Regions from separate parts of the Bacillus sp. 2175 genome, predicted to be linked through region 3. Evidence: predicted binding sites of a transcription regulator. Region 3 holds the regulator's gene; each other region holds the start of a gene.
What was found. The regulator Rex, encoded in region 3, represses fermentation and respiration genes when NADH is low (regulators of the CRP and FNR family bind a similar motif). The targets are predictions, from matches to a motif close to TTGTGAAATATTTCACAA.
Positions count from the first base shown of each region.

Region 1: a site for Rex is predicted at 7,194-7,211, ahead of ACXKY9_RS25140 (DUF1641 domain-containing protein). Genes of this name have one in related genera too.
Region 2: a site for Rex is predicted at 1,974-1,991, ahead of ACXKY9_RS23850 (L-lactate dehydrogenase). Genes of this name have one in related genera too.

Region 1 is NZ_CM173819.1:4,805,893-4,816,932, forward strand. Features, by position in the region: gene ACXKY9_RS25115 (putative mucin/carbohydrate-binding domain-containing protein) at 1-2,491, opposite strand, end outside; gene ACXKY9_RS25120 (thioester domain-containing protein) at 3,059-3,979, opposite strand; gene ACXKY9_RS25125 (aldo/keto reductase) at 4,088-4,927, opposite strand; gene ACXKY9_RS25130 (MFS transporter) at 4,944-6,128, opposite strand; gene ACXKY9_RS25135 (winged helix-turn-helix transcriptional regulator) at 6,501-6,845, shown strand; gene ACXKY9_RS25140 (DUF1641 domain-containing protein) at 7,281-7,721, shown strand; gene ACXKY9_RS25145 (NAD(P)/FAD-dependent oxidoreductase) at 7,766-8,944, shown strand; gene tyrS (tyrosine--tRNA ligase) at 9,253-10,512, opposite strand; T-box leader at 10,569-10,784, opposite strand; gene murB (UDP-N-acetylmuramate dehydrogenase) at 10,882-11,040, opposite strand, start outside.
Region 2 is NZ_CM173819.1:4,587,051-4,598,090, reverse strand. Features, by position in the region: tRNA gene ACXKY9_RS23930 (tRNA-Arg) at 1-37, shown strand, start outside; tRNA gene ACXKY9_RS23925 (tRNA-Pro) at 48-121, shown strand; tRNA gene ACXKY9_RS23920 (tRNA-Ala) at 137-209, shown strand; tRNA gene ACXKY9_RS23915 (tRNA-Met) at 230-306, shown strand; tRNA gene ACXKY9_RS23910 (tRNA-Ile) at 311-387, shown strand; tRNA gene ACXKY9_RS23905 (tRNA-Ser) at 405-497, shown strand; tRNA gene ACXKY9_RS23900 (tRNA-Met) at 525-601, shown strand; tRNA gene ACXKY9_RS23895 (tRNA-Asp) at 605-680, shown strand; tRNA gene ACXKY9_RS23890 (tRNA-Phe) at 694-769, shown strand; tRNA gene ACXKY9_RS23885 (tRNA-Thr) at 784-859, shown strand; tRNA gene ACXKY9_RS23880 (tRNA-Lys) at 870-945, shown strand; tRNA gene ACXKY9_RS23875 (tRNA-Gly) at 959-1,029, shown strand; tRNA gene ACXKY9_RS23870 (tRNA-Ile) at 1,040-1,116, shown strand; tRNA gene ACXKY9_RS23865 (tRNA-Asn) at 1,124-1,198, shown strand; tRNA gene ACXKY9_RS23860 (tRNA-Ser) at 1,206-1,296, shown strand; tRNA gene ACXKY9_RS23855 (tRNA-Glu) at 1,302-1,373, shown strand; gene ACXKY9_RS23850 (L-lactate dehydrogenase) at 2,108-3,052, shown strand; partial or broken gene ACXKY9_RS23845 (dockerin type I domain-containing protein) at 3,274-4,152, opposite strand; gene glgB (1,4-alpha-glucan branching protein GlgB) at 4,480-6,417, shown strand; gene glgC (glucose-1-phosphate adenylyltransferase) at 6,365-7,495, shown strand; gene glgD (glucose-1-phosphate adenylyltransferase subunit GlgD) at 7,514-8,548, shown strand; gene glgA (glycogen synthase GlgA) at 8,663-10,093, shown strand; gene glgP (glycogen phosphorylase) at 10,112-11,040, shown strand, end outside.
Region 3 is NZ_CM173819.1:246,178-256,231, forward strand. Features, by position in the region: rRNA gene ACXKY9_RS01435 (23S ribosomal RNA) at 1-540, shown strand, start outside; rRNA gene rrf (5S ribosomal RNA) at 589-704, shown strand; tRNA gene ACXKY9_RS01445 (tRNA-Met) at 717-793, shown strand; tRNA gene ACXKY9_RS01450 (tRNA-Asp) at 797-872, shown strand; gene tsaE (tRNA (adenosine(37)-N6)-threonylcarbamoyltransferase complex ATPase subunit type 1 TsaE) at 1,047-1,520, shown strand; gene tsaB (tRNA (adenosine(37)-N6)-threonylcarbamoyltransferase complex dimerization subunit type 1 TsaB) at 1,501-2,193, shown strand; gene rimI (ribosomal protein S18-alanine N-acetyltransferase) at 2,207-2,650, shown strand; gene tsaD (tRNA (adenosine(37)-N6)-threonylcarbamoyltransferase complex transferase subunit TsaD) at 2,650-3,666, shown strand; gene ACXKY9_RS01475 (ABC-F family ATP-binding cassette domain-containing protein) at 4,152-6,077, opposite strand; gene ACXKY9_RS01480 (redox-sensing transcriptional repressor Rex) at 6,265-6,894, shown strand; gene ACXKY9_RS01485 (YdiK family protein) at 6,924-7,115, opposite strand; gene ACXKY9_RS01490 (CPBP family intramembrane glutamic endopeptidase) at 7,112-7,861, opposite strand; gene groES (co-chaperone GroES) at 8,253-8,537, shown strand; gene groL (chaperonin GroEL) at 8,576-10,054, shown strand, end outside.

The DNA of each region.
Region 1 (11,040 bases), 710 kb from region 3:
GAGAAGATTCCGCATGATATACTTTCACTACATCTCCATACTCAAATGCAATTCCATTTACCTCCTTAGCAAATTCTTGCGTATTCTCTAAACCTTTTACTGCTATATTTTTCTTCACTCTTCCTTCTTTATCGTACAATGTGAATTCAAAATACTTTTCATCTTTAAAGTAATCATGAATTAGGTTCTTTGTATCTGTCGCACTCAGTTTTTTCGTATCATGATGTAAAGTTACAATTGATTTTAAGTCACCATCTCTATAGCTCAGCCCATATACAAGTAGGCTATCTCCATATGTTACTGTTAGAGGAACTTCTGTCACTTTCTTATTTCCAAATCGATCTTTCGTTTCTACTTTTACTTTTTGTTCTCCGATTTTTGATGTATTTGGTTTTTCTGCAAAACCAACCACTTCTCCATCTTTTACTTGTACAAATTCTTTCGGATCTAGTTTGTCTACATCCATTCCGACTACTACTTTTTGCGGTTTCGCCGTCACTTCTTGTAAACTCTCTTTTAATTCGAACCCTTGCTCAGTGATTTGGAATAATTTCTCTTTTTTATTTTTAGCCTTCCCTTGATCTACAAGTGTATTATTTTGGTACAACTTCAGACGATCCGGTTCTGCATGGAATACTTTTACTACATCACCATATTCAAAATCCAATTCATTTAGTTCCATCGCAAATCTTTTTCCCGTTTCTTGTCCTTCTGCAGATACACGTTTCTTTTCAATCCCATTTCGATCATATAGCGTTAAGCCCATATATTCTTCTTTTTCAAAACGGTAATGTATTTCATTATTAGTAAAGTTTACATTTAATTTCTTCTTATTGTGGTGAAGTGTCACTGTCGACATTACATCATCTGAAAGTCCTTGAAAAACTATACTGTCATCATAAAATCCGTTAACTTGGACAGGAATTGAATTTTTATTTCCTTTCTCATCCCCAATTTCTACTAACACTTCCTGTTTACCATTCTCTAGTTTAGGCCATACAATCTTTCCTGTTACTTTTACATTCTCACCTAAATTTCGAACAAGTTTACTTGCTTCATTCTCGTCAGAATCTGTACCAACTAAAAGATTTTGTACTTCATTAGCAGGTTCACCATATGGAACCTTATACGGTTCAACTTGCTTCTCACGAATATCATTACTATCTGTAGCTTTCCAGATTTCCTTTTCTAATTTAGGTAACTTTGATTTTTCTATTTTCTCTCTAATATCATCATTTGGTGTTAATCCCCATTCCTCAAAGAAAGGAATTAAATTTTGCCCTGCCACTTGCGATGTCATATAAATAAATAGCTGCTTTTTCTCTTCATCAGAATGAGGCATTTCACTCTGAGGTAACAAACGATAAGCTTGATGTAACCTAGGATAAAAATGTTCTCCATACACTACATTTAATTGCCAAAACATTGTAAGAGGATTAATGTCATCAATGAATCTTTCTGCTTTAGGCTTCTCTAAATACTCAAATGAGTTTTTATAGTGCTCATCCATTTCTAATTGATTCCCTAACGCCTTTTGAACAGCTAATGAGTAAATATTTACTGTTACTTCCCTTACTTTAGACCACTTCCACGGTTCTTGCTGATGTAAATGACCAACTTCATGCCACGGTCCCCATCCATCCTTCTCAAGTACCTCTATATCTAAAACTCTATTCATTGCAGTTGGAATATATCCTGTATGATAATGTTTTGCAAACATAAAGTCCCCTTTAGCAGGCTTCCGTTTTTCAACAAACTGAACATAATGAGTTGGAGATTTTGCAAACCCAACACTGTCCTCAGATAATCCTGCCACTGCGTTTTCTAAACGGATAATCTTATCATGCAATTTCATTAAATCTGTTGGATCCGTATTCTTCATATATTTCTGCACAGAATCGTAAGTAGTAGTAATTAAGCTTCTCTCACCTTTTAATTCAACTGCATAAGGATCCTTATATTTTTTTAACATTTCATCCCAATCTTTTTTTGTATGCTTACCTAAAATAAATAAAGGAAAGTGACTACCACCATTTGTAACGGAAGCTGTTACTTCTCCTTCGTTATTCATATTATAAAAATATAAAATACCGCCTCTTGAAGATGAAATAACATTTTTCCCTGGTTTTAAATTAAACTCCTCTGGGTCCTTTTCATCATAAGATCTCGTTCCAATAAAAGCTTGGATAGACTGCGTTCCTTTTATGTCAATTGTAATCTCTTCATTTGGCTCTGCATAAATTCCAGTCGGTTCATTAGCGGAAAGTTTCCAAGTAACTCTTAAACGATTATTTTCTTCTACGCTACCTTTCCCCGGCAACTGAAATACTCTCTGCTCAAACTTATTCTCTTTTACCTCTTCTAATTTCCCACCTTTATTTTCTTCCAAAGGTGCTGCATATCCTTTCGATGCTTCGAAAGCTACTGGCGATAATAATGTAGATATACATATTCCAGCTACTAATACCCTACTCGTCTTTTTCTTCGACATAATCTGTGTCCCCTGTTCCTTTATTTAGATAAACTACCCTATATATTCATCTAATAAGTAATCCTATTATTCCTATAAAAACATTTGATGAATGGACTAACACCTCGCGCACCTGTATATATTACTACCGCATTTCTCTCCATGCATTCGCTTTCTTACATTGTAAAATTTATATGTAATATGCCCTCCTCACTTCTCTCTATTTGTGATGAGTTCTCTTGCTACATAAAAAAGAGAATAGTAAAAGATATTTTTCAGTATTGTCATCTATACATCTAAAAATAACAATAAAAACTTACATTTTCTTCATATATGACCATCTATAGGTAGTTTTTCCAAATGAATTTTACACGCTTTACACTTTGTTTGATAGCCTCTCTAATTAGAATAATGTTACAATTTCGTGAATAAAATCTATTTATTGCAACGTTTAGATTTTGTCACATTTTATTATTTTTAAATACTTTTTAAAACGTTAAAATAGTGTTTCACTCGATTAATTATTATCTTGATATACCTTTAAAGAATTCATATAAAAAAGCATTGGCATACGCCAATGCTTTTTCATTATCTCTTTTGATTCGGTTTATGCGGTTCATTTGGAGTATATGGCTTATTTGGTTTATTTGGAGCCTCAGCCTTTTTCCAACTTACCGCTAACTCTGGACTTGTTTTTTCTTCACTACGCTCAAGTAATACTACTGCATTTTGAATAGTCGATGTACCTTTATGCGCAATCCCTTGTAATTTCGTTAAATTTCCTGATACTTTAAAGCTAAATCCACCAGCTGGTGTTTGTTTTGGAATTAAAATGCGGAACTTTTCTCCTACATTAAATTCTGTTTTTGTTTCGCCTTTTTCATTTGCAAATTTCACGCCCGCTGGTGCACCTGTTGCTTGTACTTTATACGTTCCGCTTTTTGCATTTGTTTCTACTGTATATAAACCTGTTTCAAAGAAATCATTTTTTAATACTGCTTCTTGTTCTTCTGTAGGAGTTACACTCATCGTAATTTCTTGTAACTCTTCACTAGCGCTTGCTTTTGCAACGATGTCTTTCGTTACTTTCTCTACATTTTTATTGCGGAAATCTAAATCATTAATATCGATTTGTTTTAACGCATTCCACACTGCAAGCTGCGTTGCGTAATGTGCTTCTCTCCAATCAGAAACACCTAATTCTTGTGGACTCTTTTGTGGATATCCATTCAATAGTACACGGTATACGTTAATATCCACTTTCCCCATTTCCGGTAAATCTTGACCGCTTGGAGATTTCAAATCTACATTTAAGCAAAAAGCAATTTTGCCATCTGCGGTTTTAATAAGCTCTGTTCGAATTGGTTTCTTCTTTGACTTACTATAACTCCAATTCATTTCATACTTTGTATGGTCCATAACTTCTGCAAATGCTTTTTGAAGCGGGAATAACACAAATAAAACACTTAAAAACATAGCTAAAATCTTGAACGATTGCTTTATATTCATGTTTACAGCCCCTTATCACAAACTTAATACTAAGTAGTATTTATTTAGAAACTATTTTTATGCACAAAAAAAGAGTGCTTTTACGCACTCTTCTTTCTTACTTTAATCTTAGAAATCGAAGTTATCAGGATCTGGACCAACGCGGTGATTTTGATTTAACGCATCGATTTTTTCCATATCTTCTTTCGTTAATTCGAAATTAAATATATCGGCATTTGCAATAATGCGGTGTTCTTTCGTTGATTTTGGAATAGTGATTACTCCATTTTGAAGATCCCAACGTAAAATAACTTGCGCTGTTGTTTTACCGTGTTTCTCAGCAATTTCTTGTAATTTTTCGTTATCTAATAATTGACCTTGCATAAGTGGTGACCATGCTTCCATTTGAATACCTTGTTCTTTACAGAAAGCTTGTAATTCTTTTTGTGTTAAACGAGGGTGGTATTCTACTTGGTTAATCATTGGTTTAATTTCTGCATCTTTCATTACATCTTGTAAGTGATGAATTTGGAAATTACTTACCCCAATTGCACGTACGCGTTTTTCGTTATAAAGTGTTTCTAACGCTCTCCACGTATCTTTATATTTCCCTTCTACAGGCCAATGAACAAGGTATAAATCTAAATAATCCAGCTCTAATTTTTTTAAGCTTTCTTCATATGCAGCAAGTGTCGTTTCATATCCTTGATCCGAATTCCACACTTTTGAAGTAATGAATAAATCTTCACGAGAAATGCCTGCTTCTTTTATACCCGCGCGAATTCCTTCACCTACAGCTTTTTCATTTCCGTAAATTGCAGCTGTATCAATGCTGCGGTATCCTGCTTTAATCGCCGATTTCACTGCTTCTACAAGTTCTGGTCCATCCTCTACTTTAAATACACCTAAACCGAACCAAGGCATTTCTACACCATTATTTAATACTGTTTTACTTTGTAAGTTTTTCATTTTATTTTCTCTCCTTTTATTTTACTTGATCTCTTTTTTCTAATGTCATACTCCACGCAGTTAAAACAACAGCACCTACTACCATAATTCCACCTACCCAAGCCGTATGAATTAATCCTAACGAGTTCGTTACAATACCGCCCAAGTAAGCACCAAGAGCAATTCCTGCGTTAAATGCTGCAATGTTAATCGCCGATGCTACATCAACAGCGCTAGGTACAAACCTCTCAGCTAATATAACAACATACACTTGTAGCCCTGGAACATTCATAAATGCGAATAGTCCCATGAAAATAATTGTGATGAATCCAGCGACTTTAAATGGCGCTGTAAATGTTAAAACAAATAATATAATCGCTTGAATAAAGAACATGTAAAATAACGCTCGAATCGGATTATGATTTGATAATTTTCCCCCGACCATATTCCCAATCGCAATTGCAATTCCGTATACTAACAAAATAATTGTAACGGTACTTGCTTTAAATCCTGTTACTTCTTGTAATAACGGAGATAAATACGTAAATGTTACGAACGTTCCCCCGTATCCTAATGCAGTAATAATAAATACAAGTAACAGTCTTCCATTCGTAATCAGCTTAAATTGATCGCGAAATGATACAGACGTACTTTTTTTTAAATTAGAAGGAATTAGCATACTATTGGCGATTAAAGCAACGATTCCAATGGCCACAATAACAATAAACGAGGCCCTCCAGCCAAATTGTTGACCGATAAATGTTCCAATTGGTACACCTGTAATAGTCGCAACAGTTAAACCAGTAAACATAAATGCTATTGCACTTGCACGTTTATTCTCAGGTACAAGCGCAGCCGCAATTGTAGATCCAATTGACATAAAAATACCATGCGCAAATGCAGATACAACCCTCGCAATAAGTAACACAGTAAAACTTGTTGCTACCGCCGCAATTCCATTACCAATAATGAAAATAATCATAATCCACATTAATAACGTCTTTCGCGACATACTAGCTGTTAATGACGTTAATACTGGAGCACCAAACGCTACTCCTAATGCATATAAAGAAACAGTTAACCCCGCTGTTGTAACAGAAACATGTAAATCCTCTGAGATAGATGGTAATAAGCCGACACTAATAAATTCAGTTGTACCAATTCCAAACGCACTAATTGCTAGTGCTAATAAAGCAAACATACTTCTCCGATTCGTCTGCATAACCGAAGAAGATACTGTATATGAATTCAATTGAACTCCTCCTTAATGCGAGAAATCCAATCATAATAGTATGATAAAAAGGCCTTTTTATCTTCTACAAAAATAACTTTACTGTTGATATACGCTATTATGAATGGCTTTACTCTTTTTTTGAAGAACGCACTTAAAAGTACGATAGGTACCTAAAAGTAACATAGGCACTTTTTAGTACCGTACTACTCATTTCCCTCTTACGTATGCTATTATGGAACATATTCAACATGATAAAAAGTACGTACTTTAAAGTGCTATAGGCACTTTTTAGTAACATTTAATTATTTAGCTTCTTTTGTTGGAGAACTTAAATCTACATTCATCAAAGGAGATTTTTATATGAAGAAATATAATATTCCCGTTGAAGCGACTTTAGAGGTTATCGGTGGAAAATGGAAGGTTGTTATCCTTTGTCATCTAACGAAAGGCACAAAAAGAACGAGTGAACTAAAACGTTTAATGCCTGGGATTACACAAAAAATGTTAACTCAGCAATTACGTGAATTAGAAGACGATGGGGTTATTCAAAGAAAGGTATACAATCAAGTACCACCAAAAGTAGAATATTCACTTACAGAATACGGTTGGTCTTTAGAGTCCATTCTTGATTCTCTTTGTACTTGGGGCGAATGCCATCTTGAAAAAAGCGGTAACACATCGATGCTAATTGTAGAAGGTGAATAATAGGAAAAAGGAAAAAACGAACATGAATTTGTTCATTTTTTCCTTTTTTTCTTTATATGTATATACATTTCTAACTGGAACAAAATATTTTATACGCTTTCATACCTTGTCAGCACTACGTTATACACTCAATATCAAATAATTAGGAATCATTTTTATGTTAACATAGGTGTATATAGTATATAATATAGGATATATATTATATACACTTTCCGGTAACGGAGCTTTTCCATTATGCGGACAAGCCATGTATCGGACAGTTCATAAATAATAAGTAAGACGTTATGGTTTTAGATTTATGTTTGCAGCTTACTTGCTGTCATAAATTTAAAGGCATTTTATTGTGTTTTGTGAAACTTTGTATAAAGTTTCGTAAACGTTTACTATCTTACTTATAAAAAATAAGAGTATTGCTATCGTAAAGGAGAATTGGAGATGCCAGAAACTATGACTCAAACAAAGCCAGAACAAGAAACTGTACAAATTTCTGCTAGCCAAGGACAACTTGATGTACTTGATCAGTTGTTAAAACCTGAGGTACAAGAATCATTAACAACACTAGTAGAACAGCTTCCAAAATTAACTGAGCTTGTTAACATTTTAACTAAGTCTTATGACTTCGCTCAAACTGTTGCTACTGATGAAGTATTAAAAAGCGACACTGTTGGTGCAATTACAGAGCTTGTAGAACCTGTAAAAGATACAGTGAAAAGCATGGCTGCAACTGCAATCGAAGCGAAAGATCGTGCTGAAGAAAGCAACGAAGTTATCGGCCTATTCGGCCTGTTAAAATTACTAAAAGATCCACAAGCACAAAAAATGTTCCGCTTTGTGAACGCATATCTTCAAATTAGTGCAGAACGTAACAATAAATAATTTAACTTATAACAACAATTAGTAAAGACGGGGGATATCATACTATGTCAAAACAAATTGTCATCTTAGGCGCTGGTTATGGCGGTCTTCTTGCCGCTTTAAACGTACGTAAATATTACAGCAAATCAGAAGCACAAGTTACAGTGATTAACCAATACCCAACACACCAAATCATCACTGAACTACACCGCCTTGCAGCTGGTAACGTGTCTGAGCAAGCAGTTGCAATGCCACTTACAAAGCTTTTCAAAGGGAAAGACATCGATCTTAAAATCGCAACAGTTGAGTCATTCTCAGTTGATAGCAAAGAAATCAAACTAGCTGGTGGCACTACTTTATCTTACGATGCACTTGTAGTTGCTTTAGGAAGTAAAACTGCTTACTTCGGTATTCCAGGACTAGAAGAAAACAGCATGGTATTAAAATCGGCTGCTGATGCAAACAAAATCTACAAACACGTTGAAGACCGTATTCGTGAATACGCGAAAACGAAAAACGAAGCTGATGCTACAATCGTAATCGGTGGTGGCGGATTAACTGGCGTTGAGCTAGTTGGTGAGCTTGCTGACATTATGCCTAAACTTGCAAAAAGCCACGGCGTAAATCCAAAAGAAGTGAAACTTCTTCTTGTTGAAGCAGGTCCAAAAATCCTTCCAGTATTACCAGACCACTTAATCGAACGTGCAACTACTAGCCTAGAAGCACGCGGTGTTACATTCTTAACTGGTCTTCCTGTAACAAACGTTGCTGGCAATGAAATCGACTTAAAAGACGGTCAAAAACTTGTTGCTAACACATTCGTTTGGACAGGCGGCGTACAAGGTAACCCATTAATCGGTGAATCAGGTCTTGAAGTTAACCGTGGACGTGCAACAGTTGATGCATACCTACAATCTACTTCTCACAAAGACGTATTCGTTGCTGGAGACAGCGCTGTTGTCTTCGCTCCAGACGGACGTCCATACCCACCAACTGCACAAATCGCTTGGCAAATGGGTGAGTTAATTGGATACAACTTATACGCAGCACTAGAAGGCAAAGCATTGGAAGAGTTCGCACCTGTAAACTCTGGAACACTTGCTAGTCTAGGACGTAAAGATGCGGTTGCTACAATTGGAGCAAGTAATACTCCACTTAAAGGCTTACCAGCATCATTAATGAAAGAAGCAAGTAACGTTCGTTACTTATCACACATTAAAGGTCTATTCAGCTTAGCTTACTAATCTGAATATAAGCCCGAATCATGCCCTGCATGGTTCGGGCTATTTTTTATCCGTAATTTTCTCTAACTTATTTATTCGTCAAAAAAATTATATACCCTTTAAATTTATCTAAATATACTGACTTTTTATAATGAAAGCTGTCCCGTTCGGAACAGTTCTTATTGTCGCTTTTTGTCGGTAAATCGATATATTGGGAAAATCGCTGATATATTCGGATTTGCGCTGATATATTTCGAAAATCGCCGATATAATTTGAGTTACGGTCGATATATTCGAAAAATCGCCGATATATTTTCCAGCCTTACTTATTATCCTAATTTCACAAGACTGTAGTTCTTCTTCCCTTTACGAATAATAATAAATCTTCCATCAAATGAATTTTCTACAGTAACATCTGTACCCACATCTGTTACTTTCTCACCATTCATAGAAATCGCACCATTATTAATGTCCTCGCGTGCTTGTCGTCTAGATGGTTCAATCCCTAAATCGACTAGCCACTCTACGATGTTTTTCGTCTCTTTTGAAGACTGGAATGTTGGCATTTCTTTAAAGCCTTGTTCAATTTCATCAGCTGTTAACGATTTAATATCTCCGCTAAATAACGCTGCTGTAATTTTCTCAGCTTGCAGGAACGCCTCTTCTCCATGAACAAATTTCGTCATTTCTTCCGCTAACACTTTTTGCGCTTCACGTTTATGAGGCTCTGTTTCTACCTTCGTTGCTAATTCATCAATACGCTCTTTCGTTAAGAACGTAAAGTATTTCAAGTATTTAATTACGTCACGGTCATCTGTATTTACCCAGAACTGGTAAAATTCAAACGGTGTCGTTTTTTCAGGATCAAGCCAAACCGCACCACCCGCTGATTTACCAAACTTCGTACCGTCCGATTTTAATAATAACGGAATCGTTAATCCGAATACTTTCGCCTCATGACCTTCTAACTTACGAATTAAATCTAAACCACTCGTAATATTTCCCCATTGGTCACTGCCACCAATTTGAAGTTGAACATCCTCTTTCGTGTATAAATGGTGGAAGTCCATCGCTTGCAAAATTTGGTACGTGAATTCTGTGAAAGAAATACCTGTATCTAAACGGCTTGCTACAATATCCTTCGCTAACATGCTATTGATGCTAAAGTTTTTCCCGTAATCACGTAAAAACTCAATAATATTTATTTCATGTGTCCAATCATAGTTATTTACCATCTTCACTTCGCTATTTCCACCAAAATCAAATAGCTTTTTCATTTGTGCTGTTAACGCATCTACATTATGCTGAACCACTTCTAACGTTTGAAGCTGACGCTCTGATTGTCGTCCACTCGGATCACCAATTGTTCCTGTTGCCCCGCCAATTAAAATAACAGGATGATGGCCAGCTAATTGGAATCTCTTCATCATCATAAACGGAATCAAATGTCCGATATGCATACTATCACCAGTTGGATCAACTCCGCAGTATAGTGAAATCTTTTTCTCTTCTACTAGCTTACGTAAGCCTTCTTCGTCAGTCTGCTGATTAACGGCGCCGCGCCATTCTAATTCATCAATAATATTCATCTTTTGTCATCCCCTTTATTTTTTAAAAACAAAAAAGCCCCTATGTCTACGATAGACATAGGGACGATTATTCACCGTGTTACCACCCAGTTTGCATAAATAGCATAGCTACTCATACCACTCTTAGCAATAATATCGATTGCTAGTCCGCTTAGCATTACCTAAGATACTCCAGAGTGTAATTCGCAAGTTTGTTTGTGCTAGGTTCCAGCAACCCCTAGCTCTCTCGTTAACAGTGACAAACTGCTACTGGGCTCTTTCAACGTATGTTACTTGTTAAATTATTAGCCATTATATTGAATTGAAAACAAATTGTCAACAATACCCAAATGTTATTTTAAAATAATTCATATCTTCATACGTATTTCGTTATTCTTTATCCTCTCCAATAATCCTTACTTCTCGCTCCAACTTCACGCCAAATTTCTCTTCAACTGTCTTTTGTACGAAGTGAATTAAATCGATGTAATCTTGTGCTGTTCCGTTATCAACATTCACCATAAATCCAGCGTGTTTTAAAGAAACTTC
Region 2 (11,040 bases), 930 kb from region 3:
GATCAAGAGGTTAGGGGTTCGACTCCTCTCGGGCGCGCTTTTATTAACGGGAAGTGGCTCAGCTTGGTAGAGCACCTGGTTTGGGACCAGGGGGTCGCAGGTTCAAATCCTGTCTTCCCGATATTCCTAAAAACATGGGGCCTTAGCTCAGCTGGGAGAGCGCCTGCCTTGCACGCAGGAGGTCAGCGGTTCGATCCCGCTAGGCTCCACTTATATTAATATCATTTATGGCGGTGTAGCTCAGCTGGCTAGAGCGTACGGTTCATACCCGTGAGGTCGGGGGTTCGATCCCCTCCGCCGCTACCATAAAGGACCTTTAGCTCAGCTGGTTAGAGCAGACGGCTCATAACCGTCCGGTCGTAGGTTCGAGTCCTACAAGGTCCACCATTAGACGTATATATCTCGGAGGTATACCCAAGTTCGGCTGAAGGGATCGGTCTTGAAAACCGACAGGCGGCGAGAGTCGCGCGGGGGTTCGAATCCCTCTACCTCCTCCATTTTTTCTAAAGTGAATATTTTATCATCGCGGGGTGGAGCAGCACGGTAGCTCGTCGGGCTCATAACCCGAAGGTCGCAGGTTCAAATCCTGTCCCCGCAACCAAATGGTCCCGTGGTGTAGTGGTTAACATGCCTGCCTGTCACGCAGGAGATCGCCGGTTCGACCCCGGTCGGGACCGCCATTTTTTACATAAAGGCTCGGTAGCTCAGTCGGTAGAGCAGAGGACTGAAAATCCTCGTGTCGGCGGTTCGATTCCGTCCCGAGCCACCATTTTGAAATCACGAGCCGACTTAGCTCAATTGGTAGAGCAACTGACTTGTAATCAGTAGGTTGGGGGTTCAAGTCCTCTAGTCGGCACCACTTTCAAAATGAGCCATTAGCTCAGTTGGTAGAGCATCTGACTTTTAATCAGAGGGTCGAAGGTTCGAGTCCTTCATGGCTCACCATTTACAATTTAATGCGGGTGTAGTTTAGTGGTAAAACAAGAGCCTTCCAAGCTCTGGTCGAGAGTTCGATTCTCTTCACCCGCTTTTTAATTATGGGCCTATAGCTCAGCTGGTTAGAGCGCACGCCTGATAAGCGTGAGGTCGATGGTTCGAGTCCATTTAGGCCCACCATAATTGTTCCGCAGTAGCTCAGTGGTAGAGCTATCGGCTGTTAACCGATCGGTCGTAGGTTCGAGTCCTACCTGCGGAGCCATATTTATAGAGAAGTACCCAAGTGGCTCAAGGGGCTCCCCTGCTAAGGGAGTAGATCGCGAACGCGGTGCGAGGGTTCGAATCCCTTCTTCTCTGCCAGAACTGGCCCGTTGGTCAAGTGGTTAAGACACCGCCCTTTCACGGCGGTAACACGGGTTCGAATCCCGTACGGGTCATACTAAAAGAGATAGCATAATCTGCTATCTCTTTTTTGTTGTATAAAAGTGAACTTTGGATAGTCTGCTTTTTTATGCATAGAAGAAATATGAAGTATGGGCTGTTGCAGTTGGGTATATAGAGCGGTAAATACAATCATGTTATTTATTTGGACCTGTATGGATATGAAGGAATTATCTATCTAAAATGATACCTCAAGTTGAACTTTTACCCCAGCTGTATGGCTGTAGCCTCCTACACTTGGAGAAACGGATGAAAATAAATAATATATAGAAGAAGCTGCTTTCTCTCAACAGGTGTGATCTACTGAAGACAGCTTTTTTATGTTGTCAGTATTGTCGAGTTTTGTCGGTAAATCGATATATTGCAAAAATCGCTGATATAATTTGAGTTACGATCGATAAATTTTAATAATCGCTGATATATTTGGAGTTACGGTCGATATATTCTAAAAATCGCCGATATAATTTCACTTACCGATGAAAACCACAAGAAAAACCCTTTCACAATCTAAAGAAAACGCCTCCATTGAAATGGATTCCACACCTATTCCAATAACTTTACACTCTATGTGAAAAAGTTCACAAATAGGTCATAATTTGTGAAGTAATTCACAATAATACGTGCTACAATATGAATGTAAAGAAGTTAAACAACATTAAATTAGTATTTTAATTAATTACTTAAACAATCATAAAAAAATATATGTGAACAATAGAGAGGGGAAATTACCATGAAAAAAGGTATCAATCGTGTAGTATTAGTAGGAACAGGAGCTGTAGGTTGTAGTTACGCTTACTCAATGATTAACCAAGGTGTAGCTGAAGAATTCGTATTAGTAGATGTTAATGAAGCAAAAGCAGAAGGGGAAGCAATGGACTTAAGCCATGCGGTACCATTCTCTCCATCACCAACAAAAGTTTGGAGCGGTAGCTATGCAGATTGTAAAGATGCAGATTTAGTTGTTATCACTGCTGGGTTACCACAAAAGCCAGGTGAAACTCGTTTAGACTTAGTTGAGAAAAATACAAAGATCTTTAAACAAATCGTTCGCGTCATTATGGATAGCGGATTCGATGGAATCTTCTTAATCGCAACTAATCCAGTTGATATTTTAACTTACGTAACTTGGAAAGAATCTGGTTTACCGAAAGAGCGCGTAATCGGTTCTGGTACTACTTTAGACTCTGCTCGTTTCCGTTACATGTTAGGTGACTACTTAGATGTAGATCCACGTAACGTTCATGCTTACATCGTTGGTGAACACGGTGACACTGAACTTCCAGTATGGAGCCACGCTACTATCGGTGTACAAAAATTAGAAACAATCTTAGCTAACAACGAACAGTACAAACAAGAAGACTTAGACAAAATCTTCGAAAACGTACGTGATGCAGCTTACCATATCATCGAGCGTAAAGGTGCAACTTACTACGGAATCGGTATGTCACTACTTCGTGTAACTAAAGCAATCTTAAACAACGAGAACAGCGTATTAACTGTATCTGCATACCTTGAAGGTCAATACGGCGAGAAAGATGCTTACGTAGGTGTTCCAGCTGTAATTAACCGCGAAGGTGTACGTGAAATCGTAGAACTTGAGCTAAATGAAGAGGAAAAAGTGAAGTTCGCTCATTCTGTAAAAGTATTAAAAGAAACAATGGCACCAGTACTATAATAATTGCTAAATAATTCAGAGGTGGGAAACTGCTTCTTACCTCTGAACTTATATAATTTAATATAAATTCCTTTTCCGGTTTCCCTTGTATATCCCCAATATACCCCTTTTGCTGGATAAGGGTCGTTTATAGAAAAGAGCACTCTATTTTACGTAGAGTGCTCTTTATTATTCCGCTATTTGCCGGGCAGTAAAAACCCACTGATTAAAGTTTCATTTTATTATTTTTTAGGTGTTAATCCTAATTTCTTTAAAATATCTGCCAGTGTACCGCTTTTGGATTTTTCTACAGGTGTTTGTGATTTAGATGCATCTGGACCTTTTTTCAAGAAGTTCCTTTCAACGAAGCGAATATCTTTTTCGTCGACAATACCATCTTTATTAAGGTCTCCGTCTTTTACAGTTAGTCCTTTTTTACCATAGTTGCTAGCGATAATTTCAGCATCTTTAATATCGATTACTTTATCAGCATTTACATCGCCGGCAAGGTTTTCGTCAGGTCTTGCATAATAATATTGGCCAAGCAGCTTACCGTCTTTTTCAGTACCAAGTTTCGTTGTTAGGCGGTTTGTTAAATGTCCTGTCACCTCTACATATAAGTTATAGTCGCGTTTATTAACTGGAAGTCCATTTAGTTTGAAGTATCCGTATTTATCTAGTGAGCCTTCAAACTTATGACGGTAAGAATCAGTCGCATATACTTTTACGCCAAGCTTTGTATAATCGAACTTTTCATCTAAATATTCGCGTTCATTTAAGAACGCACCAGGTTTAATATTTCCTTCTACTAGTGAGTTTAAGGACATAACTGAGAATGTTTGATCTTGAAGTACACGCATTCTATTTGGTTCTGATTCACCTTGTTTCCAGTAAACAAAAATTGGTGACTCTAATTGAGCGTTTGCTTCATAAAATTCATCATTTTCTACTTTGAAAGTTACATCAATGAACGGGAAATCACCATCTAATCCAGCAAAGTTTTTGTCATCGATAGCGCCGCCAACTGTAACAGAACCTGCCTCTAATTTCGGTTCATTTACTTTTGCAGTTACTCCTTTTTCGGAAAGTAGCTTTTCAAAAGCAGGATTAAATTTCGCATTTCAATAACATTGTGACAAAAAATATTGAGAAACATTTTTTTATGACAGATTATTTTGTTTTGATTTTGAGTGGAAAATAGCATGAAAAATAGGATAAACATAATAAAATAAAGGTTGAGAAAAAATAATTGGTAAAAATATAGAAGAATAATAAAGCGTTTTCAATGAATATTCGTCAAAATTCGATATTTTACACGGAAATGTGAAGAAAAACTAACATTTTTAAGAAAAAAACGAATGTTTTTTATAAATTAACAAGGATATTGCAGTTTTTCGCAGAAATAGTTAAAGTATAAAAAATTCTGTCATCTAAGTGAGGTGAACATATTGAGTGTAATAAATTGTGAAGAAGTGAAACGAGATGAGTTTCATACAGAAAAGTACTATGAAAGTTATAACATCTTTGGCGCACATGTTGTGACGGAAGATGAGATTCAAGGGGTACGATTTACAGTCTGGGCTCCTCATGCGAAAGCAATGAGTGTTGTTGGAGATTTTAATGAGTGGGATTATGAGCAACATAAGATGCTACAAGTGACAGAAGAAGGGATTTGGTCCTTATTTATACCGCATATTGAAGAAGGAGAAATATATAAATATGCGATTGAAACGTTGGCTGGTGACGTCATTTTAAAGGCAGATCCGTATGCTATATATGCAGAAGTAAGACCGAATACGGCATCTGTAGTTTTTGATATAAAAGGATATGAATGGAATGATAAAAACTGGAATCGTAAGAAAAAGAAAAAACCGATTTATAAAGAAGCGATGACAGTTTATGAATTACATTTTGGTTCTTGGAAAAAGAAAGAAGATGGAACACTATATTCTTACAGGGAAATGGCAGAAGAACTCATTCCGTATGTGGTGGAACATCAATTTACACATATTGAAATTATGCCGCTTGTTGAGCATCCATATGATCGTTCTTGGGGATATCAAGGAACGGGATATTATGCAGCGACGAGTAGATTTGGTACACCGCATGATTTAATGTATTTTGTCGACGAATGTCATAAATATGGAATCGGTGTCATTTTAGATTGGGTACCGGGGCATTTTTGTAAAGATGCTCACGGTTTATATTTGTTTGATGGCACACCGACCTATGAATATAAAGATAAAGATGTACAAGAAAATCTAGTATGGGGAACTGTCAATTTTGATTTAGGAAAGAGAGAGGTACGTAATTTCTTAATTTCAAATGCGTTATTTTGGATGAGATATTTCCATATTGATGGTTTCAGAGTAGATGCAGTTGCGAACATGTTGTACTGGAATAAAGAAGGACAAGAGCAAAGTAATGAGTACGCTGTGTCATTTTTAAGGGAGTTAAATGAAGCAGTGTTTGCAGAGGATGAAGATTTTCTTATGACGGCAGAGGATTCAACAGCTTGGCCACTTGTAACAGCACCAACGTATGAAGGTGGGCTTGGATTCAATTACAAATGGAATATGGGCTGGATGAATGACGTGCTGAAATATATGGAGTGTGCGCCAGAGTACAGAAAATATATTCATGAGAAAATGACGTTCTCTTTACTATATGCTTACTCTGAAAACTTCATATTACCCCTTTCTCATGATGAAGTCGTTCATGGGAAAAAGTCGTTATTAAATAAAATGCCAGGTGATTACTGGGATAAGTTTGCTCAGCTTCGTTTATTATATGGATATTTCTTTACTCACCCAGGAAAGAAATTACTTTTCATGGGAGGAGAATTCGGGCAGTTTGATGAGTGGAAAGACCTTGAAGATTTAGATTGGAATTTACATGATTTTGAAATGCATCGTTATATGCATGATTACTTTAAAGAGCTCATAGCATTGTATAAGCGCTCAAAACCACTTTGGCAGCTTGATCATTCGCCTGAAGGTTTTCAGTGGATTGATGCTAATAATAACGAGCAAAGTATTTTCTCGTTTATCCGCCAAGGGGATAAACAAGAAGATGCGTTAGTTATCGTATGTAATTTTACGAAAGCTACATATGAAAACTATAAAGTAGGTGTACCAGATTTCGAGTATTATAACGAGATTTTAAACAGTGATGCACAGCAATATGGCGGTTCGGGACAAGTGAATAAGAAACGTCTTAAGACGATTCTAGAACCGTACCATAATCAAGCAGCACATGTAGAGATTACAATTCCACCATTTGGCGTATCCATATTACGACCAGTGAAGACGAGAAAGGGGAGCAAAAAACAAGATGGCTCAAAAACAAAAGTGCGTAGCAATGTTACTAGCAGGGGGAAAAGGTAGTCGTTTAAGTGCATTAACAAAGAATTTAGCCAAGCCAGCTGTTCCATTTGGTGGTAAATATCGCATTATTGATTTTACGCTAAGTAACTGTGCGAATTCTGGTATTGAAACGGTTGGGATTTTAACGCAATATCAACCACTCGAACTTCATAATTATATCGGAATCGGAAATGCGTGGGATTTAGACCGAGTAAACGGTGGGGTCACAGTCTTACCTCCTTATGCGGAGTCTTCAGGGGTTAAGTGGTATACAGGTACGGCAAGTGCCATTTATCAAAACTTAAACTATTTAAGTCAGTATGAACCGGAGTATGTTCTCATTTTATCAGGCGACCATATTTATAAAATGGATTACAGTAAGATGCTAGATTACCATATTCAGAAAGAATCGGACGTATCCATTTCTGTTATTGAAGTACCTTGGGATGAAGCGAGTCGCTTTGGCATTATGAATACAAATGAAGAAATGGAGATTGTTGAGTTTGAAGAGAAACCACAATTTCCAAGAAGTAATCTTGCATCAATGGGAATCTATATTTTTAATTGGTCAATTTTGAAAGAGTATTTAGAGATGGATGCAAGAAACCCTGAATCTAGTAACGATTTTGGAAAAGACGTACTTCCCCTTTTATTGGATGAAGGGAAGAAGCTAATGGCGTATCCGTTTGAAGGATATTGGAAAGATGTTGGAACGGTGAAGAGCTTATGGGAAGCGAATATGGATTTGCTTCGCGATGAAACATCACTGAATTTAAACGATCGTAATTGGCGTATTTACTCTGTCAATCCAAACGAACCGCCTCAATATATTGCTGAAAAGGCGAAAGTAGAAGAATCGCTTATTAACGAAGGGTGCGTCATTGAAGGGGACGTGAAGCATTCTGTGTTATTCCAAGGAGTGACGGTGGAAGAAGGAAGTATGGTGATTGATTCTGTCGTTATGCCAGGGGCTAAGATTGGTAAAAATGTTGTGATTGAAAGAGCGATTGTTGGATCAGAAATGGTTATCGAGGATGGAACAATCATTCGTCCAGAAAAGAATGTTGACGATGTAGTATTAATTGCTGAAGGGAAATAGAAAAGGGGGATGAAATGAATGGGAGAAAAAATGTTAGGAATTATTAATGCAACGGGAAGTTTTCCTTCCTTAAAGAAAGTAACAGGGCATCGTTCACTAGCGGCGTTACCGTTTGGGGGCCGTTATCGACTCATTGATTTCATGCTTTCAAATATGGTGAATTCTAGTATTCATAGTGTGGCAGTTTTTACAAGCCATAAAAATCGTTCGTTAATGGACCATGTTGGTTCAGGAAAACAGTGGGATTTAGATAGAAAACGAGACGGACTATTTTTATTCCCGCCAAACTGCCAATGTGACCAAGATGAATTTGGGTCTTTTGCACACTTTAGAAGACATATTGATTATTTTCTAAGAAGCAGAGAAGAGTACGTTGTTATTACGAATAGCCATCTCGTAACAGCATTAAATTTTCAAGCGGTGTTAGAGCGACATATACATACGGCAGCTGATATTACGGAAGTTTGCCATGAAGGGGTTTCACTTCAAACATATGTGTTAAAGAAACAATTATTGTTAGACTTATTTGAGTCATATAAAGATCTGGAACAATACAGTTTATTTGATGTAGTGAGAGAAAAGCGCGGGAAATCATTACACATTGCTACATATGAACATACTGGATATGTAGCAATTATTGACTCGATTGAAAGTTACTATAAACATAGCTTAGAAATTTTGCAACCTGCTATTTGGAAGCAATTATTTAAGAAAGAAGCACCGATCTTTACGAAAGTAAAAGATGAGCCACCAACTCGTTATTTAAAGGGTGCAGTCGTGAAAAATACAATGATTGCAAACGGTAGTATTATTGAAGGGGAAGTCGAAAACAGTGTTGTTTCTCGTTCAGTTAAAATTGGAAAAGGTTCAATTATTCGTAACAGTATTATTATGCAAAAGAGCCAAATTGGAGATAACTGTATAATAGATGGTGTTATTATTGATAAAGATGTGAAAATTGGTGACGGTGTCGTATTAAAAGGAAACGCCGATGGGCCGTATGTTGTAGAAAAAGGAAGCGTACAAAACAGTACGATTAATAGTTATTCTTAAAAGAATCAGTGGGGGCTTTTTCCTCCACTGATTAAAGTTTTAATTCAAATGAAAACTCGAAGGGAGGAAGCTGCAAGAGGAGTAATAAAAACTTTTCGCGCAGTGGGACAACAAGTGAATATTTTATTTGCAGTATCAGAATGTGTACCGTTTGTGAAATCGGGAGGATTAGCTGATGTAGCGGGTGCGCTCCCAAAAGAGCTGAAAAAATTAGGAGTGGACGTTCGTATTATACTTCCGAATTATAGCCTCATTCCGCAAAAGTTAAGAGATGGATGTACGTTACATAAAGTAATTAACGTCCCGCTTGGGTGGAGAAATCAATATTGTGGAATTTTAAAAGGTGAGCAAGACGGAATTACGTATTACTTAATAGATAATGAATATTATTTTAAGAGAGATTCTCTGTATGGTCATTATGATGACGGAGAGCGTTTTTCTTATTTCTCAAAAGCGGTGTTAGAGTGTATTCCGCACCTTGATTTTGAAGTGGATGTTCTTCATAGCCACGATTGGCATACGGCTATGGTTAATTTCTTACTTCGTGAAAAGTATCAAGATAACCCGTTATATGAGCGTATTAAAACGGTATATACAATTCATAACTTACAGTTCCAAGGTGTATTTCCTCCTGAAGTAATGTACGACTTGTTAGAACTTGGTGATGAATATTTCCACAGTGAGCAGTTAGAGTTTTATGGGAATGTGAACTTTATGAAGGGCGGTATTATCGCTTCGGATCAAATTACAGCGGTGAGCCCGACATATAAAGAAGAAATTCAATATGAATTTTTCGGTGAGAAGTTAGATGGATTACTGCGAAAATATAATGATAAGCTTAGCGGCATTGTAAATGGTATTGATACGAGCGTATATAATCCAGAAACGGATTCGTATATTAAGGCTCAGTATGATGCAGAGTCATTATATGAAAAGAGTGAAAATAAACGCGCCTTGCAGCGTTATTTTGGTTTGCCAGAAAAAGAGGATACACCAATTATTTCAATGGTAACGAGATTAACGAAGCAAAAAGGTCTTGATTTAGTACGTACTGTATTCCGCGAAATAATGGAAGAAGATGTACAATGTATTATTTTAGGATCAGGTGATTCGGAATATGAGCAATTCTTTGAATGGATGGCATATGAGTATCCGGAGAAGGTAAAAGTTTATATCGGATTTAATGAAGAATTAGCTCATCAAGTGTATGCAGGAAGTGATTTATTCTTAATGCCATCGCTGTTTGAACCGTGTGGACTTGGACAACTTATCGCATTAGCATACGGTACGATTCCAATTGTAAGAGAAACAGGTGGATTAAACGATACGGTACATTCTTATGATGAAGAAACTGGAGAAGGAAATGGTTTTAGTTTCACGAATTTTAATGCACATGACATGCTGCATACGATTCATCGTGCAATTGAATTCTATCACGATAAACCGGTATGGGAGCAGCTTGTAAAACAAGCGATGACTGAAGATTATAGCTGGGAGCAATCGGCTCTTGCTTATAAGGAATTGTATAAAAGTCTCATGGAATAACATGTAGGTGGTGAAAAAATGTTTACTCATGTTGAAAGTTTTAAATCAACTTTTCTAGAAAAGTTAGAGACGATGTATGGTAAAAGTTTTAAAGATTCTACAACTCGTGATCAATATAATACACTCGGCCATATGGTACGTGAGTATATGAATAGTCAATGGATTGCAACGAATGAGAGTTATCGATCCGGAGAGCAAAAGCAAATGTATTACTTGTCTATTGAGTTTTTGCTTGGACGTTTGCTTGGAAGTAACATCTTGAATTTAGGTATTAGAGATGTATGCGAGCAAGGGTTATCTGAACTAGGGATTTCGTTACAAGAGTTAGAAGAAGTGGAAGCAGATGCAGGCCTTGGTAATGGTGGGCTTGGACGCTTAGCAGCCTGTTTTCTCGATTCACTTGCATCTTTAAACTTGCCAGGACACGGCTGTGGAATTCGTTATAAACATGGTTTGTTTGATCAGAAAATTGTTGATGGTTATCAAGTCGAATTTCCAGAACAGTGGCTTCTTCATGAAAACGTATGGGAAGTAAGAAGGCATGATCAAGCTGTAGAAGTAAGTTATTTCGGCAATGTTGAACCGCTAGAAATTGACGGGCGTTTAGAGTTTAGGCATACAAATGCAGAAGTCATTATGGCCGTGCCATATGATGTGCCGGTAGTTGGCTATGAGACGAGTACTGTAAATACACTTAGACTTTGGAATGCTGAACCAGTTCCTTTCCCGCAAAACTGCAAAGATATTTTGAAATATAAGCGTGAAACAGAGGCTGTATCGGAGTTTTTATATCCAGATGATACGCATGATGAGGGAAAAATACTTCGTTTAAAACAACAGTATTTCCTCGTATCAGCAAGTTTGCAAAATATCGTTCGAATGCATAGAGAAAGATATGGTGACCTTCGTCAACTACATGAAAAAATTGCGATCCACATTAACGATAC
Region 3 (10,054 bases):
AAGTCGAGCAGGGACGAAAGTCGGGCTTAGTGATCCGGTGGTTCCGCATGGAAGGGCCATCGCTCAACGGATAAAAGCTACCCCGGGGATAACAGGCTTATCTCCCCCAAGAGTCCACATCGACGGGGAGGTTTGGCACCTCGATGTCGGCTCATCGCATCCTGGGGCTGTAGTCGGTCCCAAGGGTTGGGCTGTTCGCCCATTAAAGCGGTACGCGAGCTGGGTTCAGAACGTCGTGAGACAGTTCGGTCCCTATCCGTCGTGGGCGTAGGAAATTTGAGAGGAGCTGTCCTTAGTACGAGAGGACCGGGATGGACGCACCGCTGGTGTACCAGTTGTTCTGCCAAGGGCATAGCTGGGTAGCTATGTGCGGAAGGGATAAGTGCTGAAAGCATCTAAGCATGAAGCCCCCCTCAAGATGAGATTTCCCATAGCGTAAGCTAGTAAGATCCCTGAAAGATGATCAGGTTGATAGGTTCGAGGTGGAAGCATGGTGACATGTGGAGCTGACGAATACTAATAGATCGAGGACTTAACCATATAATATGTAGCAATGTTATCTAGTTTTGAAGGAATATGCCTTCATAGTTTGGTGATGATGGCAGAGAGGTCACACCCGTTCCCATACCGAACACGGAAGTTAAGCTCTCTAGCGCCGATGGTAGTTGGGACCTTGTCCCTGTGAGAGTAGGACGTCGCCAAGCTATTTATATTGTCGCGGGGTGGAGCAGCACGGTAGCTCGTCGGGCTCATAACCCGAAGGTCGCAGGTTCAAATCCTGTCCCCGCAACCAAATGGTCCCGTGGTGTAGTGGTTAACATGCCTGCCTGTCACGCAGGAGATCGCCGGTTCGACCCCGGTCGGGACCGCCATTTCATATAAAGAAAAGAACGAAACAAGTTGTTTCGTATTTTTTTATTTGTTTTAACAAAAAACTAATAAAGACAGTCAAACTATCCTTAGGACAACTCCTAAGGACTTTTTTATATATTCAAAACCTGTATAATAAAGAGCAGAGAACATTGTGAGTAAAGTAGGTGAAGTCTGTGAGTAAATATGAAGTAACAACAAAATCTTCTGAGGAAACACAAAGGTTATCAGAAAAACTAGGTAAGCTCGTAGAGGCACAAGACGTAATTATTTTAGAAGGAGATCTTGGAGCTGGTAAGACGACTTTTACAAAGGGACTAGCAAAAGGTCTTGGAGTGAAAAGAGTTGTAAATAGTCCTACCTTTAATATCATTAAAGAATATAAAGGAAGATTACCGCTATATCATATGGACGTGTATCGCTTAGCAGAAAGTGAAGAGGACTTAGGCTTTGATGAATATTTCTACGGTAAAGGAATTACGGTAGTAGAATGGGCTCATTTAATAGAGGCATATTTACCAAATGAAAAGTTACAAATTAGTTTATTCCATGCTGGAGATGACACAAGAAAAATTATACTCGAGCCAATTGGAGATCGCTATATTAGATTATGTGAGGAGCTATTACAAGATGAAAGTACTAGCAATTGATACTTCAAATTACGTAATGGGTGTATCCCTTATTGAGGAAGGAAACGTAATTGGGGAAATCATTACAAATTTAACAAAAAACCATTCTGTACGTCTTATGCCAGCTGTAGAGAAACTGTTAAAAGAGTGTGGCGTAAAACCGAAGGAATTAACTAAAATCGTTGTAGCTGCTGGACCTGGATCCTATACAGGTGTTCGCATAGGCGTGACAGCGGCGAAAACATTAGCTTGGTCACTTCAAATACCAATTGTAGGTGTATCAAGTTTAGAGGTAGTAGCTGCAAACGGTGCTAACTTTAGCGGGTTAATTTGTCCTTTATTTGATGGAAGACGTGGGCAAATTTATACTGGGTTATATACATATGAAGGAGAGCAGTTAACTTCAATAGAAGAAGACCGAATTATTCTTATTGTGGACTGGTTGCAAATGTTAAAAGATAAAGGACAGCCTGTTTTATTTATCGGTAACGATGTTAAATTGCATAAAGAAACAATTATAGAACATTTAGGTGATCAAGCTGTATTCGCTCCATTTACTAAAAATAACCCAAGACCAAGTGAGCTAGCATTCTTAGGATTACAAAAAGAAGAACAAGATGTGCATACGTTTGTTCCAAGCTATCTTCGTTTAGCTGAAGCTGAAACAAAGTGGTTAGAAAGTCAAAACAAGTAGGAGCTTGCAGAAGATGGATATGATATTTAGAAAGATGGAGCTTGATGATATTGCTCAAATTGTAGCTATTGAAGAAGCGTCTTTTTCAACTCCTTGGACTGCAGATGCCTTTCACCGTGAATTAACGATGAATGAACATGCACATTATATTGTGTTAGAAAAAGATGGTCGTGTAGTCGGGTATTGTGGATTGTGGATAATTATTGATGAATCACATATAACAAATATAGCTATTTTGCCAGAATACCGAGGTCAAAAGTTAGGAGATGCCCTATTGAAAGCAGTTATTTCTGAAGCGAAAGAACTAGGGGTAAAAACAATGACACTTGAAGTACGTGTATCAAATGAAGTAGCAAAGCAGTTATACAGAAAATACGGATTTCAAAATGGTGGGATTCGTAAACGATACTATGCAGACAATCAGGAAGATGGTCTCGTAATGTGGGTGAATATATAATGGAAAAAAATACGATTATACTTGGTATTGAAACAAGTTGTGATGAAACAGCAGTAGCAGTTGTTAAAAATGGAACGGAAATTATTGCGAATGTCGTTGCATCACAAATTGAAAGTCATAAACGTTTTGGCGGCGTTGTACCAGAGATTGCATCCCGTCATCATGTAGAAGAAATTACAGTTGTGTTAGAAGAAGCTTTAAAGGAAGCAAACATCACATTTGATGATATTGATGCAATTGCTGTAACAGAAGGTCCTGGTTTAGTAGGAGCACTTCTAATTGGAGTAAATGCAGCGAAGGCAGTAGCGTTTGCACATGATATTCCGTTAGTCGGTGTTCATCATATTGCTGGTCATATTTATGCGAACCGTTTAGTAAAAGAAGTTCAATTCCCGTTATTATCACTTGTTGTATCTGGTGGGCATACGGAACTTGTTTATATGAAAGAACATGGTTCATTCGAAGTAATTGGTGAAACACGAGACGATGCAGCTGGAGAAGCATATGATAAAGTAGCTCGTACGTTATCTATGCCATATCCAGGTGGTCCTCATATTGATCGCCTTGCACATGAAGGAGAACCGACAATTGATTTGCCTCGTGCATGGCTAGAACCGGATTCATATGATTTTAGCTTTAGTGGATTGAAATCAGCAGTTATCAACACTGTGCATAACGCAAAACAACGCGGTATAGAAATTGCGCCAGAAGATTTAGCGGCAAGTTTCCAAGAAAGTGTAATAGATGTACTTGTAACGAAAGCAGCTCGTGCAGCAGAAGCTTATAATGTAAAGCAATTACTTCTTGCTGGTGGAGTAGCTGCTAATAAAGGACTTCGTGCGCGATTAGAAGAGGAATTTGCACAAAAAGAAAACATTGAATTAATTATTCCGCCGCTATCTTTATGCACAGATAATGCAGCGATGATTGCAGCGGCAGGGACAATTGCTTATGAACAAGGTAAGCGTGCAACATTAGCCTTAAATGCAAATCCAGGATTAGATATTGAAGCATAGTTATACACATAATTAACCACAGGTTGTGGATAAAACCCATATTGTCTGTTGATAATGTGGGTTTTATTGTGTATATAAAATGTTGATAACTTTTTTATTAATTGTGGATAATGTGGAAAAGTTATTTTAAGGTTTATTTTATAAAGGTGGATATGTGTATAAACTTGTGGATAAATAGGATGATGTCAGACCTTTGTGTTTGTTCTTTTTCGGGAAATAAAAAGTAAGAAGATATCCCCGAAAAACATTTTGAAACATCCCCCTATTATAGAAGATGCTAATATTGTCAATCTTTGTCGTTAAATCGATATTTCGTGTCGAACTGTTAATATATATAGGGTTACAATAGATATATTTGAAAAATCGTTGGTATATTCTAAGTTACGATTGATATACTCAAAAAATTGTTTCTGTATTAAAAGAAAAAAAGATGTCGCATAGTCAAAAATCCTGACTTATGAGACATCTTTCTTATTTAAATATGCTTATACATGCAGCTCTTCCCATTCTGCCATACAAGTTTCAAGTTGTTCTTGTAGCGTTTGCTTTTTAGTTGTAATTTCACTAGCTTTTTCATAATCTGCATATATTTCTGGTAAGCAAAGTTGATCTTCTAACGTAGCAATTTCTTCTTCTAATTCTAATATACTTTGTTCTAGCTCTTCAATTTTTCTAGTGCGTTGACGCTCTAGTTTTTTACGCTCTTTTTCTTCTAAATAATTTAATTTCTCTTGTGCAACCACCTTTTGAACAGGAATGTCACTTTCTTGCTGTTCAAGTTCTGCACGTTCAATCATTTCATTTTTCTTTTCAACGTAGTAATCGTAATCCCCTAAATATTCCTGTGCACCTTCTGTTGATAACTCAACCACAGTCGTTGTTACACGGTTAATAAAGTAGCGGTCATGTGAGACGAATAGAAGAGTCCCTGGATAATCAATTAAAGCATTCTCCAAAATTTCTTTACTGTTTAAATCAAGGTGGTTCGTAGGTTCATCTAGAATTAATAAATTTGATTTTTGCATCATAAGTTTTGCAAGAGCTAATCGAGCTTTTTGTCCACCACTAAGGGAAGATACTGGTTTCAGTACATCATCTCCTGTGAATAAAAAATTCCCGAGTATAGTACGGATTTCTTTTTCAGGTTGCAGTGGATATTCATCCCATAGTTCATTTAAAACCCGTTTAGAAGATGTTAAGTTTGCTTGTTCTTGATCATAATAACCAACAGATACATTTGATCCGAAAGAAACATCACCATTTAATAGTGGTAACTTATTCACAATAGACTTTAACAATGTGGATTTCCCAATTCCGTTTGGACCAACTAAAGCAACACTATCTCCGCGAGTTAAGCGCATAGTTACATGTTCAATTATAGGGTTCTCATCATAGCCGATGGTTGCATCATTTACTTGTAAAACATCATTTCCACTTTGCTTTTCAATATCGAAGTGGAATGATGCTGACTTAGAATCCCCTAATGGTCTCGTTAATAATTCCATTCTGTCTAGTTGTTTACGACGACTTTGAGCACGTTTCGTTGTAGAAGCGCGAGCTATATTCTTTTGAACGAAGTCCTCAAGTTTTGCGATTTCATCTTGTTGTTTTTCGTAACGTTTCATTTCTTGCTCATATAATGCTGATTTTAAGTCTAAATATTTACTGTAGTTACCAACAAATCGTCTGCTTTCTTTATTCGAAATTTCATATACTTGTGTAACGAGTTTGTCTAAGAAATAACGGTCATGTGAAACGATTAATATTGCGCCAGGATAACCTTGTAAATATTGCTCAAGCCACGTTAATGTTTCGATGTCTAAATGGTTTGTAGGCTCATCCAAAATAAGTAAGTCTGGTTTTGTTAATAATAATTTCCCGAGAGCTAATCTTGTTTTTTGCCCGCCGCTTAAAGTAGAGATCGTCGTCTGGTGCGTTTCAACTGGGAAGCCAAGGCCGCTTAAAATGGAGCGAATATCCGCTTCATATTGATATCCACCTTGATCTTTATAATTGAGTTGCAATTGGTCATAATCAGCTAACAATCTTTCATATGTAGCTTCGTTTGAAAAGTTTTCTTCTTTTCCCATTTCTTGCTCAAGCCTTCGAAGTTTTGTCTCCATTTGCTGTAAGTGGGTAAAGACGGTTAGCATTTCATCCCAAATTGTTAAAGACGTTTCTAGTCCAGTATTTTGAGCTAAATATCCGATTGAGACATCTTTCGGTTTTATAATTTCGCCACCATCATGAGATAATTCACCAGCGATAATTTTTAATAATGTAGATTTGCCTGCTCCATTCCTTCCAACTAATGCGATACGATCTTTTGTTTGTACTTCCAATTTTATGTTTGCAAGAATCGTTTCTGCACCGTATAATTTCGAAAGCGCGTTTACTTGTAATAAAATCAATGTTTTCACCTCAAATAATTTCTTAACTTTGCCATGTTTATATTTCTCAATCATACTAAAAATAGTGTATAGTTTAAAATAAAGAGAGAATACTTCTTCTCTTTATTATACAAGGAATTTAATGAGTGCTAAACTTCTGTATTTGATTAAAGTATATGAATAAAGATAGGAAGAGAGGAGAGGTCATATGGATCAGCAAAAGATTCCACAAGCCACTGCTAAAAGATTGCCTCTATACTATCGATTTATCCAAAACTTATCTCTTTCTGGTAAGCAGCGTGTTTCATCGGCCGAATTGAGTGAGGCAGTAAAAGTAGATTCCGCAACAATACGAAGAGATTTTTCGTATTTTGGAGCGTTAGGGAAAAAGGGATATGGATATAACGTAAATTATCTATTATCATTTTTCCGCGAAACACTTGATCAAGATGATATAACACGTGTAGCACTTATTGGAGTAGGTAATTTAGGGACCGCTTTCTTACATTATAATTTCACGAAAAACAATAATACAAAAATTGAAATGGCATTTGATGTTAGTGAAGAGAAAGTTGGAACAGAAATCGGGGGCATTCCTGTATATCATTTAGATGAATTAGAAGAGAGATTATCAAATGATATACAAGTGGCAATATTAACAGTACCGGCTACAGTAGCACAAGCTGTAGCAGATAGATTAGCTGAAACGAGCGTGCATGGTATTTTGAATTTCACACCAGCGCGATTAAACGTATCAGAGAATATTAGAATTCATCATATTGACTTAGCTGTAGAGTTACAAACATTAGTTTACTTTTTGAAAAACTATCCACAATAAAACGCAGAGGAAGCGACCTCTGCGTTTTATTATTGTTTCTTCTTTGTGAATTTAATTAATATAAGGCGAAGTGCCAAATTAAAATCAATTGTTGCCATAACTGCAAATAGTATTGTCCACATATTCCAGATTGTATCTGTCACGTTCGTAATGGCGAAGCGTGTAAAGATACATCCAAGAAGGAAGTATAGTGCAGCCATGAACAATGGTGAGTTTCTCATACAAAAAATCCTCCGATAAAGCCTTGCATTTTTTCAGCTTCTTTAATCATTTCTTGAATTTGTTCATTGCTCATAAAAATTTGCCCAATAGCGACCAATGTATTCATCGCAACATGAGCTGCAATCGGAACGATAATCCGTTTCGTCTTCACATATAAGAAGGCGAATACGAGCCCCATAGCAGTGTATACCAATAAATGAGTAAAATCAAAATGAATTGCTGCGAATACAAGCGAACTAATGATAGCTGCGATAAAGAAGTTAAACTTCTTATAAAGTGCACCAAATAAAATTTTTCTAAATACGATTTCTTCTAAGATAGGTCCAATTATAGATACAACAATAAGGAACCAAGGGGTCGTTCTTGCAATCTCCATTAGTTTCATTGTATTTTCTGAACCTTGTTTAATTCCTAGCAGCTGCATCTCGATCATACCGGCAACTATTTGTGAAAAGAAAGCTAAGAAGAACCCGATGAAAATCCATCCAATAGTAGCTGGAGCAGAAGAGCGCTTTGGATCTAAATGCCTGTCACGAATATCTGTTCTAAGTAACCAAAGTACGATACATAATGCAACAAAGAAGCTAATAATTGCCCAGTGTCCCGTTATGATTTGTCCTTTTTCCTCAATGGTAAATCCTCTATTATCATAGAGTCCTGTTTTTAGGAGAAGTGGCAATCCAACAACGCCAGATAACTGCATTAAAATGTATGTAACGATAATCCACCAGTATTGTTTCTTCAAATGGTTTAACCATCCTTTCTAACTATAGTGTATGAGATAAGTTAGGATAACATGTAAATATGCTACCTACGATATAAACCTCACTTGAATTATGTTTTTTTCGTAAATCCTTATTTGAAATTATAATAGAAGACAGGAGAAAGTTGTGTGTGTAGCGAAAACAACTTAGGGTGTCCTTTCATATTGTAACATACGAGCAGTGGAAACAACGATTCATATAGTAAAGGCAGTATTCTATATAGAAAGTTTATATAGTGATTTGCGAAAAAATTATGATTTTTTTACTTGCAAAAGAAATTGAGATTATTTATTATTATAAGTGTGTTAGCACTCGGATGACTTGAGTGCTAATAAAAGAAATTTACATAACAAAATGAGGAGGTTATTGTTCATGCTAAAGCCATTAGGTGATCGCGTTGTAATTGAGCTTGTTCAAGCAGAAGAAAAAACAGCAAGTGGTATCGTATTACCAGATACTGCAAAAGAAAAACCACAAGAGGGTAAAGTTGTTGCAGTAGGTACTGGTCGAGTGCTTGAGAATGGTGAGCGTGTTGCTTTAGAGGTAGCAGCAGGTGATCTTATCATCTTCTCAAAATATGCAGGTACTGAAGTGAAATATGAAGGTACAGACTACTTGATTTTACGTGAAAGTGACATTTTAGCAGTTATCGGTTAATTATATAAATCTTAAAAAATCCAAGGGGGTCAATTATTATGGCAAAAGATATTAAATTTAGTGAAGAAGCACGTCGTTCGATGCTTCGCGGTGTCGACACTCTTGCAAATGCAGTAAAAGTAACGCTTGGACCAAAAGGTCGTAACGTTGTTCTTGAGAAAAAATTCGGTTCACCACTTATTACAAATGACGGTGTAACAATCGCAAAAGAAATCGAATTAGAAGATGCATTCGAAAACATGGGTGCGAAACTAGTAGCAGAAGTTGCTAGCAAAACAAATGACGTAGCTGGTGACGGAACAACAACTGCAACTGTATTAGCGCAAGCTATGATTCGTGAAGGTCTTAAAAACGTAACAGCTGGTGCGAACCCAATGGGTCTTCGTAAAGGTATCGAAAAAGCTGTTACTGCTGCAATTGAAGAATTAAAAACGATTTCTAAACCAATCGAAGGTAAATCTTCTATCGCACAAGTAGCTGCTATTTCTGCTGCTGACGAAGAAGTAGGTCAATTAATCGCTGAAGCAATGGAGCGCGTTGGTAACGACGGCGTTATTACTTTAGAAGAATCTAAAGGCTTCACAACAGAATTAGACGTAGTAGAAGGTATGCAATTTGATCGTGGATATGCATCTCCTTACATGATTACTGATTCTGACAAAATGGAAGCAGTTCTTGATAACCCATACATCTTAATCACTGACAAAAAGATTTCTAACATTCAAGAAATCTTACCAGTATTAGAGCAAGTGGTACAACAAGGTAAACCACTTCTTATCATTGCTGAAGATGTAGAAGGCGAAGCGTTAGCTACATTAGTAGTGAACAAACTTCGTGGTACATTCAATGTAGTAGCTGTTAAAGCTCCTGGATTTGGTGACCGTCGTAAAGCAATGCTAGAAGATATCGCGATCTTAACAGGTGGCGAAGTAATCACTGAAGAATTAGGTCGTGACTTAAAATCTGCTACAGTTGAATCTTTAGGACGCGCTGGTAAAGTTGTTGTTACAAAAGAAAACACAACTGTAGTTGAAGGTGTAGGAAGCACAGAACAAATCGAAGCTCGCATCGGTCAAATCCGTGCGCAATTAGAAGAAACAACTTCTGAATTCGATCGTGAAAAATTACAAGAGCGTCTTGCAAAACTTGCAGGTGGCGTAGCGGTAATTAAAGTAGGTGCAGCAACTGAAACTGAGTTGAAAGAACGCAAACTTCGTATTGAAGATGCACTTAACTCAACTCGTGCAGCAGTAGAAGAAGGTATCGTTGCAGGTGGTGGTACTTCACTTATGAACGTATACACAAAAGTAGCTTCTATCGTAGCTGAAGGCGACGAAGCAACAGGTATCAACATCGTACTTCGCGCACTAGAAGAGCCAGTTCGTCAAATCGCAATCAACGCTGGTCTAGAAGGATCTGTAGTTGTAGAGCGTCTAAAAGGCGAAAAAGTAGGCGTTGGTTTCAACGCAGCTACTGGCGAATGGGTTAACATGCTTGAGTCTGGTATCGTAGATCCA